DNA from 2 places in the Shewanella sp. BJSY2023SW007 genome. Region 2 is predicted to be linked to the other one. Evidence: predicted binding sites of a transcription regulator. Region 2 holds the regulator's gene; the other holds the start of a gene.
What was found. Region 2 encodes NrdR, which represses ribonucleotide reductase genes. Its sites were predicted from a motif close to AAACACNANATNTNGTGTTT; they were not measured.

Region 1: the regulator NrdR is predicted to act here: its motif matches at 3,194-3,213, upstream of nrdA (class 1a ribonucleoside-diphosphate reductase subunit alpha).

Annotation. Positions count from the first base shown of each region.
Region 1 covers NZ_JBKORL010000074.1:30,347-36,775, forward strand. The annotation lists gene gyrA (DNA topoisomerase (ATP-hydrolyzing) subunit A) at 1-1,147, opposite strand, end outside; gene ubiG (bifunctional 2-polyprenyl-6-hydroxyphenol methylase/3-demethylubiquinol 3-O-methyltransferase UbiG) at 1,505-2,215, shown strand; gene ACMHXE_RS11980 (HAD family hydrolase) at 2,220-2,894, shown strand; gene nrdA (class 1a ribonucleoside-diphosphate reductase subunit alpha) at 3,374-5,662, shown strand; gene nrdB (class Ia ribonucleoside-diphosphate reductase subunit beta) at 5,722-6,429, shown strand, end outside.
Region 2 covers NZ_JBKORL010000066.1:7,439-13,867, forward strand. The annotation lists gene ribBA (bifunctional 3,4-dihydroxy-2-butanone-4-phosphate synthase/GTP cyclohydrolase II) at 1-179, opposite strand, end outside; gene ACMHXE_RS09795 (riboflavin synthase) at 261-917, opposite strand; gene ribD (bifunctional diaminohydroxyphosphoribosylaminopyrimidine deaminase/5-amino-6-(5-phosphoribosylamino)uracil reductase RibD) at 918-2,042, opposite strand; gene nrdR (transcriptional regulator NrdR) at 2,083-2,535, opposite strand; gene glyA (serine hydroxymethyltransferase) at 2,645-3,898, opposite strand; gene ettA (energy-dependent translational throttle protein EttA) at 4,127-5,794, shown strand; gene ACMHXE_RS09820 (efflux RND transporter periplasmic adaptor subunit) at 6,047-6,429, shown strand, end outside.

The DNA of each region.
Region 1 (6,429 bases), on a different contig from region 2:
CCAGGGCTTCCAGGATATGAGCGCGTTCACGGGCCTTACGCAGTTCAAACACGGTTCTGCGAGTCACCACTTCACGGCGGTGCAGAATAAAGGCTTCCAGCATCTCCTTAAGGTTGAACAACTTGGGCTGACCATTGGTCAGGGCCACCATGTTGATACCAAAAGAGGTTTGCATCTGGGTCTGGGCATAGAGGTTGTTGAGTACCACCTCGGCCACTTCGCCGCGCTTGACCTCAACGACGATGCGCATACCGTCTTTATCAGACTCGTCGCGCAGGCCGCTGATGCCTTCAATTTTCTTGTCTTTTACCAGCTCGGCAATCTTTTCAATCAGACGAGCCTTGTTCACCTGGTATGGGATCTCGGTAACAATGATCCGCTCGCGGCCATTGTCTTCAGTTTCCACCTCGGCACGGGCGCGCATAATCGCCTTGCCGCGACCGGTACGGTACGCTTCCTCTATGCCTTTCTTGCCATTGATAATGGCGGCTGTCGGGAAGTCCGGGCCCGGGATATAATCCATCAGCTGTTCGATAGACAGCTCAGGTTCTTCGATAAGTGCCAAACAGCCTTTAACCACTTCGGTCAGGTTGTGCGGCGGAATATTGGTGGCCATACCCACGGCGATACCGGAGGAGCCGTTGACCAGCAGGTTGGGGATCCGGGTCGGCAACACGGCCGGGATCATTTCGGTGCCGTCGTAGTTGGGGACATAATCGACGGTTTCTTTCTCAAGATCTGCCAGCAGTTGATGCGCCAGCTTTTCCATACGAATTTCGGTATAACGCATGGCCGCCGCGGCATCGCCATCGATGGAGCCGAAGTTACCTTGGCCATCCACCAGGGTGTAACGCAGCGAGAAAGGCTGCGCCATCCGCACTATGGTGTCGTACACGGCGCTGTCACCATGAGGGTGATACTTACCTATCACGTCACCGACAACACGTGCCGACTTCTTATAGGGTTTATTCCAATCGTTTTTCAGCTCGTTCATCGCAAAGAGTACGCGGCGATGTACCGGCTTGAGGCCATCGCGTACGTCTGGCAATGCCCGCCCGACGATAACGCTCATGGCGTAATCCAGATAGGAGTTCTTTAGTTCGTCTTCAATATTTATTGGCGAAATTGATAAAGCCAGATCAGTCATAAACTGCTCGATCCCCTTAAATTAGCTGACAACTTGTAATCCGTGTCATTGTCGAGCCCAACAAACGTGATTTGGCATTCTAACACAGTTATTTAATGTCGGAAGTCCTTAAAGCCGCCTTTGCAGCCAAAAACGCCAAGGGCATGATACAAGTCGCGAGCGGGGCTGATATCACTGTCATAGACATGAGTTCTGTTGGTGTTTTTATCATCAAAAACCGAATCTTGCCGATATTTTGTGCAGCTTTTAGCCTTTAGTGCCATCGATCACATTGAGGCGCCAATTTATGCTGCCCTTCCCTATGGCTTATATGGTTATAATGGGCGCATCTTTATTATTGCTGTTTCAGGTCTGAATATGTCTTCTCAACCCAATGTCGACCCTCAGGAAATTGCCAAGTTTGAAAGTATGGCCGCCAGTTGGTGGGATCCTGCCGGTGAATTCAAGCCACTGCATGAACTCAACCCCCTGCGCCTTAATTATATAGACGCTCAATCCGGCGGTATCTTTGACAAACTGGTGCTGGATGTCGGCTGTGGCGGTGGCATTCTGTCCGAGAGCATGGCCCGCATCGGCGCCAAGGTCACCGGGCTGGATATGGGCTTTGAGCCGTTGGAAGTCGCCAGGCTGCATGCACTGGAAGCCGGCGTCAGCATAGACTACTTACAGGAAACCGCCGAAGTGCATGCCCAGAATCATCAGGGGCATTACGACACAGTTACCTGTATGGAGATGCTCGAGCATGTACCGGATCCGCAATCTGTGGTCCAGGCTTGTTGCGATATGGTCAAGCCCGGAGGTTGGGTGTTCTTCTCCACCATTAACCGCAACATCATGTCTTGGGTGCAAACCATACTCGGTGCCGAGTATGTGCTGAAAATGCTACCGGCCGGTACCCACGACCACAGCAAATTTATCCGCCCGTCCGAGTTGATCGCCATGGCGGAACACACCGAACTATTGTGCCGTGACGCGCTTGGCATCAAATACAATCCCTTGAGTGGCGTATTCAGTTATACCAAGAGCGTTGAAGTCAACTATATGATTGCCTGTCAGCGCCAGGACTGATGCCATGACGCCTAAGCTGCCGTTTCAAGGGATTCTGTTCGACTTGGATGGAACTTTGGTGGATACCGCCGAGGACCTGACCGAAGCGCTGGCTTTGGCACTGGCATCCCGTGGCGTTTCGATAGAGGATAAGCGCAAACTTCTTCGCACTCTGGCCTCTCACGGCTCGCTCGCCATGGTGCAAGCCGCCGTGCCCCAAGCCTCAGCAGAGGAGCAGGAGCATCTCCGGCAAGCGATGCTCAGGGAATATGACGCGGTCAACGGCCAAAAAGCCTGTTTGTTTGAAGGCATAGAAGCCTTGCTGGACAGTGCCCTATCAAGAGCCATGCCGCTGGGGATTGTCACCAATAAACCGGCGCGTTTTACCCGCCCCTTGTTAGAGCGCATGGGGCTGCTTAAGCGCTTTAATGCGGTGATCAGTGCCGATACCACCCGCTATCGCAAGCCCCACCCGGCTCCTATGTTACTGGGGGCTCAGCAGCTTAACTGCGCTCCTGAACGTATTCTCTATCTTGGCGATGCCGAGCGCGACATAGTCGCGGCGCAGGCGGTCAATATGCCCTCTGCCATCGCTATGTGGGGATATCTGGCGGCCGAGGATAAACCGGCAGACTGGGGCGCAGATTGGCAGTTGAACCATCCACAGGCAGTGATGTCGCTGCCATTGTGGCAACAATGATAAGAAAAACGCTAAATCGGCACTGTTTTCCCGGGAAGACAAGGCCTTAATCAAAGTCGCAGTCCGGATGCTGCTTTAACCGACCGGATCTGCGCAGGATCGCGGATCGATGCTTATTTTAGCAGTCGATCACCTTGAGTGAGATCGCTTGATTTTTGACCATGACGACTGTGCGCCAGCAATGATGCAGCTTTGCGGAATCGGTCAATCAATATCCTCAAGATATCCACAAGATATACCCAAAACTCAGGCTTGCAAAAAGTGCCACACCTCACTATCTTGTTATCCGAGATATAGAAAAACACCATATCTTGTGTATCAGTCGCAATCAAACATACTAGTCTTGCACTGAAAACTCCCGGTTAACAGAGCCCACTCGGGCCGCCGTCGTTAACTGTTCGGTTGATTGTTTTACAAGGGAAGGTTTAATGACGCCGACGCGTCATTGTCACAGATATTACAACCAAGGCCTATCTTCAATGAATAGCACTATGACAGTTACCAAACGCAGTGGCGCACGCGAGACGATAGATCTCGATAAGATCCACCGTGTTATCACCTGGGCAGCCAAAGGATTAAACAACGTCTCGGTCTCCGAGGTGGAGTTACGTTCTCACCTGCAGTTTTACGATGGTATTCCCACTGAAGCCATCCATGAAACCATTATCAAGGCCGCAGCCGATCTGATCTCTCCAGATTCTCCGGACTATCAGTTCCTGGCCGCCCGCCTTGCTGTTTTTCATTTGCGTAAGAAGGCCTTTGGTCAGTTTGAGCCGCCAAAACTGTACGATCACATCAGCAAGTTGGTTGCCATGGGCAAGTACGACAAGCACCTGTTGGAAGACTACAGCCGTGAAGAGCTGGACGTACTCGACAGCTATATTGACCACTGGCGCGACATGAACTTCTCCTATGCCGCCGTCAAACAACTGGAAGGCAAGTATCTGGTACAAAACCGTGTGACTCATGAAGTCTACGAAAGTGCCCAGTTCCTCTACATTCTGGTAGCCGCTTGCCTGTTTGCCCGTTATCCGAAAGAAACCCGGCTGCAGTATGTCAAAGACTTCTATGATGCGGTATCTACCTTCAAGATCTCTTTGCCGACGCCTATCATGTCCGGTGTGCGTACGCCGACCCGTCAGTTCAGCTCTTGCGTGCTGATCGAGTGTGACGACAGCCTGGATTCTATCAATGCCACGGCCTCTTCCATCGTCAAGTATGTCAGCCAGAGAGCCGGTATCGGTGTGAATGCCGGCCGCATTCGCGCCCTGGGTAGCCCTATTCGTGGTGGTGAAGCCTTCCACACAGGTTGTTTACCTTTCTACAAGTATTTCCAGACTGCGGTGAAATCCTGCTCCCAGGGCGGCGTTCGCGGCGGTGCTGCAACTCTGTTCTACCCTATCTGGCACCTGGAAGTTGAATCACTGCTGGTACTGAAAAATAACCGTGGTGTTGAAGACAACCGTATCCGTCACCTGGACTACGGTGTGCAGATCAACAAACTGATGTATCAGCGGATGATCAAGGGACAAAATATTACTCTGTTCAGCCCATCAGATGTTCCCGGCTTGTATGACGCCTTCTTTGCCGATCAAGACGAGTTTGAGCGTTTGTATGTGAAATACGAGCAAGACCCGAGCATTCGCAAGAAGACTCTAAAAGCGGTCGAGCTCTTCTCTTTGATGATGCAAGAGCGTGCCTCCACCGGCCGTATCTATGTACAGAACGTGGATCACTGTAACACCCACAGTCCGTTCAACGCCGAAGTGGCCCCTGTGCGTCAATCCAACCTGTGTCTTGAGATAGCCCTGCCAACCAAGCCACTGAACAATATTGACGACCCAAATGGTGAAATCGCCCTTTGTACTCTGTCAGCGCTGAACCTGGGTGCGATAAAAGACTTGGGCGAACTGGAAGGCCTTGCCGATTTGGCCGTGCGCGCCCTGGATAACCTGCTGGATTATCAGGACTACCCAATTCCTGCAGCCAAGACGGCATCAATGAACCGCCGCACTCTGGGTATCGGGGTCATCAACTTCGCCAACTATCTGGCCAAGAACGGGGTGAAATACTCTGACGGCAGCGCCAACGGCCTGACCCACAGAACATTTGAAGCCATACAGTACTACCTGCTCAAGGCCTCGATGAATCTGGCCAAAGAGCTCGGTGCCTGCCCGCTGTTCCATGAGACCACTTATTCTCAGGGGATCATGCCGGTAGATACCTACAAGCGGGATCTGGACAAGATTTGTGATGAGCCGCTGCACCTGGATTGGGATGCTCTGCGTCACGATATCAAGCAGCATGGCCTGCGTAACTCGACTCTGTCGGCACTGATGCCATCCGAGACCTCTTCGCAGATCTCCAACGCCACTAATGGTATTGAGCCTCCACGCGGCCTTATCAGCGTCAAGGCCAGTAAAGATGGCCAGCTCAAGCAAGTGGTGCCCGATTTTGATGAGCTCAAGGACAAGTACGAGCTGCTGTGGCAGATGCCCGGCAACGACGGTTACCTGCAGTTAGTGGGTATTATGCAGAAGTTCGTCGATCAGGCGATTTCGGCCAATACCAACTATGACCCATCCAAGTTTGAAAGTAACAAGGTTCCGATGAAGCTGCTGCTCAAGGATCTGTTGACCGCCTACAAACTCGGGGTCAAGACCCTTTACTACCATAACACCCGGGACGGTGCTTCCGACAAATTCGATGACATTACCAGCATCGAGAAGGAAGACGACGGTTGTGCCGGCGGCGCCTGCAAGATTTAAGCAGGATTAAGTAACAAGTTCGGGGCCCAGGTGGCCCCGTTGTTTGGAAAGAGTAGATCATGGCTTATTCAATTTTTTGTCAAACCCCCAACGATGCCACCCGCGAACCTATGTTTCTCGGTCAAGCGGTTAACGTGGCCCGTTACGATCAACAGAAGTACGAAGTATTCGAGAAACTGATCGAAAAGCAGTTGTCTTTCTTCTGGCGCCCGGAAGAAGTGGATGTCAGCCGCGACAAAATCGATTTCGGCGCCCTGCCGGATCATGAAAAGCATATCTTCCTCTCCAACCTCAAGTACCAAACCCTGTTGGACTCGATTCAGGGCCGTAGCCCCAATGTGGCTTTCCTGCCACTGGTGTCCCTGCCCGAGCTGGAAACCTGGATTGAAACCTGGTCTTTCTCCGAGACCATTCACAGCCGCTCCTACACTCATATCATTCGCAATATTGTCAACGACCCATCCGTGGTGTTCGATGACATAGTGGTCAATGAGGAGATCCTCAAGCGCGCCGGCGATATTGCCGAGTATTACGACCGCCTTATCGAGCTGACTCAGCTGTATCACCTGCATGGTGAAGGCAAGTTCGACGTCAACGGTCGCACGCTTGAAGTCACTACCCGCACCATCAAAAAAGCCCTCTATCTGTGCATGATGTCGGTCAATGCGCTTGAAGCAATACGTTTTTACGTCAGCTTCGCCTGCTCCTTTGCCTTTGCCGAGCGCAAATTGATGGAAGGCAACGCCAAGATCATTCGCCTTATCGCC
Region 2 (6,429 bases):
ATGGTTTGGCAGATAAGACCACGGCCGAAGCGAGCCATGAAGTTGATCGCTTCCGGGGTAACTTTCTCCGCCGCCATGATGAGGTCGCCCTCATTTTCCCTGTCCTCATCGTCCATCAGGATAACCATTTTGCCCTGACGAATATCCTCGATGATCTCTTCGATACTGTGTAGCGCCATTGTAAGACCTTTATCTCTTGTTCTGTGTAATCAATGAATTCTAACCTGTTAGCGCGCGATAACCAGTGTGCTTGCGCACATCTAGCGCATGAAACCGGCCTTGGCGAGCATGGCAAGAGTCACGCCTTCGCTGGGCTGCCCTTCCTCTTCGTGCTGCATCAGACGTTCAAGATAGCGGGCTATCTGATCCACCTCCAGATTCACCTGAACTCCGGGACGTAGATCAAGCAAAGTAGTTTCGCTGGCGGTGTGCGGCACTATGGTGAGACGGAAATTGCGGCCATCCACTTCGTTGACCGTAAGGCTGACGCCATCGACGGTAATGGAGCCTTTATGGGCAATGTAACGGGCAAGCTCAGCAGGCGCCTCAAGCCAAAACTCCAGCGCCTTGCCCCTTGGGGTCACGCTGATGACCCGCGCCATACCATCCACATGGCCACTGACCAGATGCCCGCCCAAGCGGGTGTTTGGCGTGACCGCCTTTTCCAGGTTGACTTTGGTGCCGACACTGTAGCGGTCAAAGCCGGTGAGGCTAACGGTTTCAGCCGAAATATCGGCCACATAACCATCCGCCAGGCGTTCAACCACGGTCAGACACACGCCGTTGGTGGCAATGCTGTCACCCAATTGGACATCGCCAAGATCCAGCTTGCCGCTGGCCACAGTCAGACGAATATCATCACCACGGCGCTCCAGGGCTCGTATTGTACCGACAGCTTCAATTATTCCGGTAAACATTCAATCACCTATCTTGAGAGTAAGCCGGGTATCATTGCCAAGCTTACGTTGATCTGTTACCCGTATCGCCGGGGTATCGGCTATCTGCTGATAGTTTGGCAAGGCCAGCAGGTTTCGGCCAGCGGCGCCAAGCAGTTTCGGGGCTTGGTAGAGCAACAGCTCATCGGCCAACCCGGCACTAATAAAGGCGCCGCAAAGCGTTGCCCCGGCCTCGACCAACACCGCATTGCAGCTCTGGTTCAGGTGTTGCAGCAGCGCCGCGATATCGACTCTGTTGTCTTCACCGGCCAACACCAAAGTGGTGACATAAGGCGGCAAAGCGGCCAGGAACTCATCCTCATAGGGGCGGCAGCTGACCAAGAGCACTGGGCTGACAATCTTCAATAACCTGGCATCGAGCGGCATACGGCAGTTACTGTCGAGTATCACTCGCAGCGGTTGAATGAGTTCCTGCTCACTCAAGGTTTCACCCAGGCTGCCAAGCTCAGCGTGCCGGACATTCAAGGAAGGGTCATCGGCCAATACGGTTTCAATGCCGGTGAGCAGAGCGCAGCTGCGGGCCCTGAGCCTTTGCACGTCGCGGCGCGCCTCGGGGCCGGTTATCCACTTGGACTCGCCGTTGGCCAACGCCGTCTTGCCATCGAGACTCGCCGCCAGCTTGAGAGTGACCCAGGGGCGATTTCGCTCCATCCGCGATAAAAAGCCTGGATTCAACGCTCTGGCCTGCTCGGCCAAGAGACCGCTCTGCACCTGGATCCCGGCTGCCTGCAGCATGCCGATACCTCGGCCGGCCACCTGAGGGTTGGGATCTGTCATTGCCACCACCACCCGCTTGAGGCCATGTTTAATTAAGGCTTCGGCACAGGGCGGCGTGCGACCATAGTGACTGCAGGGTTCGAGGGTGACATAGGCAGTAGCGCCGCGGGCCTTGTCAGCGGCCATTTTCAGGGCATGTACTTCGGCATGGGGCTCACCGGCACGCTGATGCCAGCCTTCGCCGACAATCTTGCCATCGGCATCTATGATAACGCAGCCGACATTGGGGTTGGGACGGGTTGTATAACGGCCACGGCGAGCCAGCATTATGGCGCGGCTCATCATGGCGATATCAGTATTGGACCACATGGGGGTTTCCGTTACTTAACAGTTGGCTGTGACTGACAGCCTATTTTTTCTCCAGCTTGGCAATCGCTTCACCAAACTCTGACACATCTTCAAAGGCACGATACACGGAGGCAAAGCGAATATAGGCCACCTTATCCAGCTCGATAAGATGATCCATCATCAGGTTGCCGATCATTTCCGAAGTCACTTCCCGCTCGCCTGTGGCTCTGAGGGTGGACTTGATCTTGCTGATCGCCTCTTCAATCTTATCCATGGAAACCGGACGTTTCTCGGCGGCGCGCAGCATACCGCCGCGCAGCTTGTCCTCATCGAACGGTTGCCTGCTGCCATCGCGCTTGATCACTCTGGGCATGACGAGCTCGGCACCTTCAAAGGTGGTAAAGCGTTCATGACACAGAGTACATTCCCGGCGACGGCGCACCTGATGACCGTCTGCCACCAGCCTGGAATCTATCACCTTGGTATCCGTCGCACTGCAAAATGGACAATGCATTATGCCTCCTGGTGCTCAGTTGCCGGCAGCGGCTGCTGCTAAATGGCAGAAACAAAAATGGCCGCTGAATTCAGCGGCCATCGAAGTTTATCCTATTCCCTTGAAAAGGTTAACCGTAAACAGGGAAGCGAGCGCACAGTTCCAGCACCTGGCCCTTCACGCGCTCGATAACGGCGTCATCGTGAGCATTGTCGAGCACATCACAGATCCAGCCGGTCAGTTCACGGGCTTCAGCTTCCTTGAAACCGCGGCGAGTGATGGCCGGAGTACCGATACGCACCCCGGAGGTCACAAAGGGTGAGCGGGGGTCGTTAGGCACTGAGTTCTTGTTGACTGTGATGTTGGCACGGCCCAGAGCGGCGTCGGCTTCTTTACCGGTCAGCTCACGGCCAATCAGGTCCACCAGCATCAGATGGTTGCTGGTACCGCCGGAAACTATCTTGTAACCGCGCTCGAGGAACACCTCAACCATGGCCTTGGCGTTATTGACCACCTGCTGCTGATAGGTTTTGAATTCCGGCTCCAGTGCTTCTTTGAAGGCCACGGCTTTACCGGCGATAACGTGCATCAGAGGACCACCCTGACCGCCCGGGAATACCGCGGAATTCAGCTTCTTGTACAGATCTTCATCGTCAGCAGCCGACAGAATCACACCACCGCGGGGACCGGCCAGTGTCTTGTGAGTGGTCGAAGTCACCACGTGGGCGTGCGGCACAGGGTTAGGATAAACACCGGCAGCGATAAGACCGGCCACGTGTGCCATATCGACAAACAGGTAAGCGCCAATCTTGTCGGCGATTTCACGCAGCTTGGCCCAGTCAACTATGCCTGAGTAGGCCGAGAAGCCGCCGATGATCATCTTGGGCTTGTGTTCCAGCGCCAGCGCTTCGAGTTCGCTGTAGTCAATCTTGCCAGACTCATCGATACCGTAAGGGATGATGTTGTACAGCTTGCCGGAAAAGTTAACCGGAGAGCCGTGGGTCAGGTGACCACCGTGAGCCAGGTTCATCCCCAGTACGGTATCGCCGGGTTGCAGCAACGCCATATAAACCGCGCTGTTGGCCTGTGAACCTGAGTGTGGCTGAACGTTGGCGTAAGTAGCGCCAAACAGCTGCTTGGCACGCTCAATTGCCAGAGTCTCCACCACATCGACATACTCACAACCACCGTAGTAACGCTTGCCGGGATAACCTTCGGCATACTTGTTGGTCAGTTGTGAGCCCTGGGCTTCCATGACTCTGGGACTGGTGTAGTTTTCGGAGGCGATCAGCTCAATGTGCTCTTCCTGACGACGGGTTTCATCCTCAATCGCCTTGAACAGCTCAGGATCATAGTCGGCAATGTTCATACTTTTCTTCAGCATCTGTCACTCCAGCTGGCAAATCTTATTGGTAGGGTTGCGCGGTATTCTACTCTGAGTGTGACAAATATCCCAGTCGCAGGATGATGAAAATCCTTGTGTCAGCAGATGACTATGTTTCATTTGCTGAACAATGGTGCCGCTATCCGGCCGCATCTGGCAGGAGCCCTGGCAAATTGGTAAACTGCCGCCAGTTTAGGAAAACTCAGTTCAGGACAACAGAGAAACAATATGGCTCAGTTTGTATACAGCATGCTGAGGGTCGGCAAAATAGTGCCGCCCAAAAAGCAGATCCTCAAAGATATTTCATTGAGTTTCTTCCCCGGCGCCAAAATTGGTGTCCTGGGTCTCAACGGCTCGGGTAAATCCACCCTGTTGAAAATCATGGCAGGTCTGGACACCGAAATTGAAGGTGAAGCCCGTCCCATGCCGGGACTCAAGATAGGTTACCTGCCCCAGGAGCCCCAGCTTGATCCCAACAAGACAGTACGGGAAACCATAGAAGAAGCCGTCAGCGAAGCCAAAAACGCCCTCAAGCGTCTGGATGAAGTCTATGCGGCCTATGCCGAGCCGGATGCCGACTTCGACGCCCTGGCCAAGGAGCAAGGCGAGCTGGAAGCCATCATTCAAGCGCAGGATGCCCATAATCTGGACAACATTCTCGAGCGCGCCGCCAACGCCCTGCGTCTGCCGGAATGGGACGCCAAGGTGGAGGTGCTCTCCGGGGGTGAACGTCGCCGGGTGGCCATCTGTCGTCTGCTGCTGGAAAAGCCGGAGATGCTGCTGCTGGACGAACCGACCAACCACCTGGATGCCGAATCCGTTGCCTGGCTGGAGCACTTCCTGCAGGAATACTCAGGCACTGTAGTCGCCATTACCCACGACCGTTACTTCCTCGACAATGCCGCCGGCTGGATCCTGGAACTGGACCGGGGTGAAGGTATCCCATGGCAGGGCAACTACTCCTCCTGGCTGGAGCAGAAAGATGCCCGTCTGAAGCAGGAAGCCGCCAGCGAAAGCGCCCGCCAGAAGACGATCGCCAAGGAATTGGAGTGGGTGCGTCAGGGTGCCAAGGGACGTCAGTCCAAGGGCAAGGCCCGTATGGCCCGCTTCGAAGAGCTGAACAGCTCAGATTATCAGCGCCGCAACGAGACCAATGAGCTGTTTATTCCGCCCGGTCCTCGTCTGGGTGACAAGGTGATTGAGGTGCGTAATCTCACCAAGAGCTATGGTGACCGCATTCTGATAGACAACTTAAGCTTCAGTGTTCCCAAGGGCGCCATCGTCGGTATTATCGGTGCCAACGGTGCCGGTAAGTCGACCCTGTTCAGAATGCTCAGTGGCGCCGAACAACCGGACAGCGGTGAAATCGAGATAGGTGATACGGTACAAATCGCCTCTGTGGAACAGTTCCGTGACTCGATGAACGACAAGAACACGGTTTGGGAAGAGATTTCCGGCGGTCAGGACATAATGCGGATCAACAATCTGGAGATCCCGAGCCGCGCCTATGTCGGTCGCTTCAACTTCCGTGGTGGCGATCAGCAGAAGATCATCGGCTCACTTTCCGGTGGTGAACGTAACCGGGTGCATCTGGCCAAGCTGCTGCAAGCCGGCGGCAACGTGTTGCTGCTCGACGAACCGACCAACGATCTGGACGTGGAAACTCTGCGGGCACTGGAAGAAGCGCTGTTGGAATTCCCGGGCTGCGCCATGGTGATCTCGCACGACCGTTGGTTCCTCGACCGTATCTGTACTCACATCCTCGACTACCGTGACGAGGGTCAGGTTAACTTCTACGAAGGTAACTACACAGAATACTCGGCCTGGCTGAAAAACCAATTCGGTGCCGATGTGATTGAGCCGCACAGACTCAAGTACAAGCGGATGACCAAGTAGGGCCTCAAGGGCAATACCCACAGTCATACATAAAAAAACGGAGGTAGCTGCCTCCGTTTTTTATTCCCTGAACATCACGTCATTCAAATAGCATAGGCCAGAGGCGGTTACGTAAATCGATTTTCCAGTCACATTTTCGTACTGGAATTTGCGCTTTTTTACACTCATTTACCAGCTTTATGCATAAGGCTAACGTAAAATAGGTGCCCTCAAGATCCGCAATGGACCTCTACCGGAATCAGATAAGACACCATGAAGAAAAGCTACATAGGACTAGTGGTCCTTGGCCTTTGTGTGGCCACCTATCTCCTATTGACGCCAACGGCAGAAAATACCGTCAAAAAGCCCGGCTCAGGCATGGGGATGGGGATGGGCAAAGCCGCCGTTCCCGTAATTACCGCCACAGTCACAGAGCAATCCCTGGCGCAATCCCTGACTCTGATAGGCAAGCTGGAAGCAGAACGCTCGGTCACCATAGCGCCTCAAGTCGCCGGCAAGATAGACGCTATCGCAGTGCGCTCCAATCAAGAGGTGAAGGCAGGTGAACTCTTGCTGGTTTTGGAAGAATCCAAGGCCAAGGCGGCAGTGATGGAAGCCGAATCTTATCTGGCCGATGAGCGGCGTAAGTTGGGCGA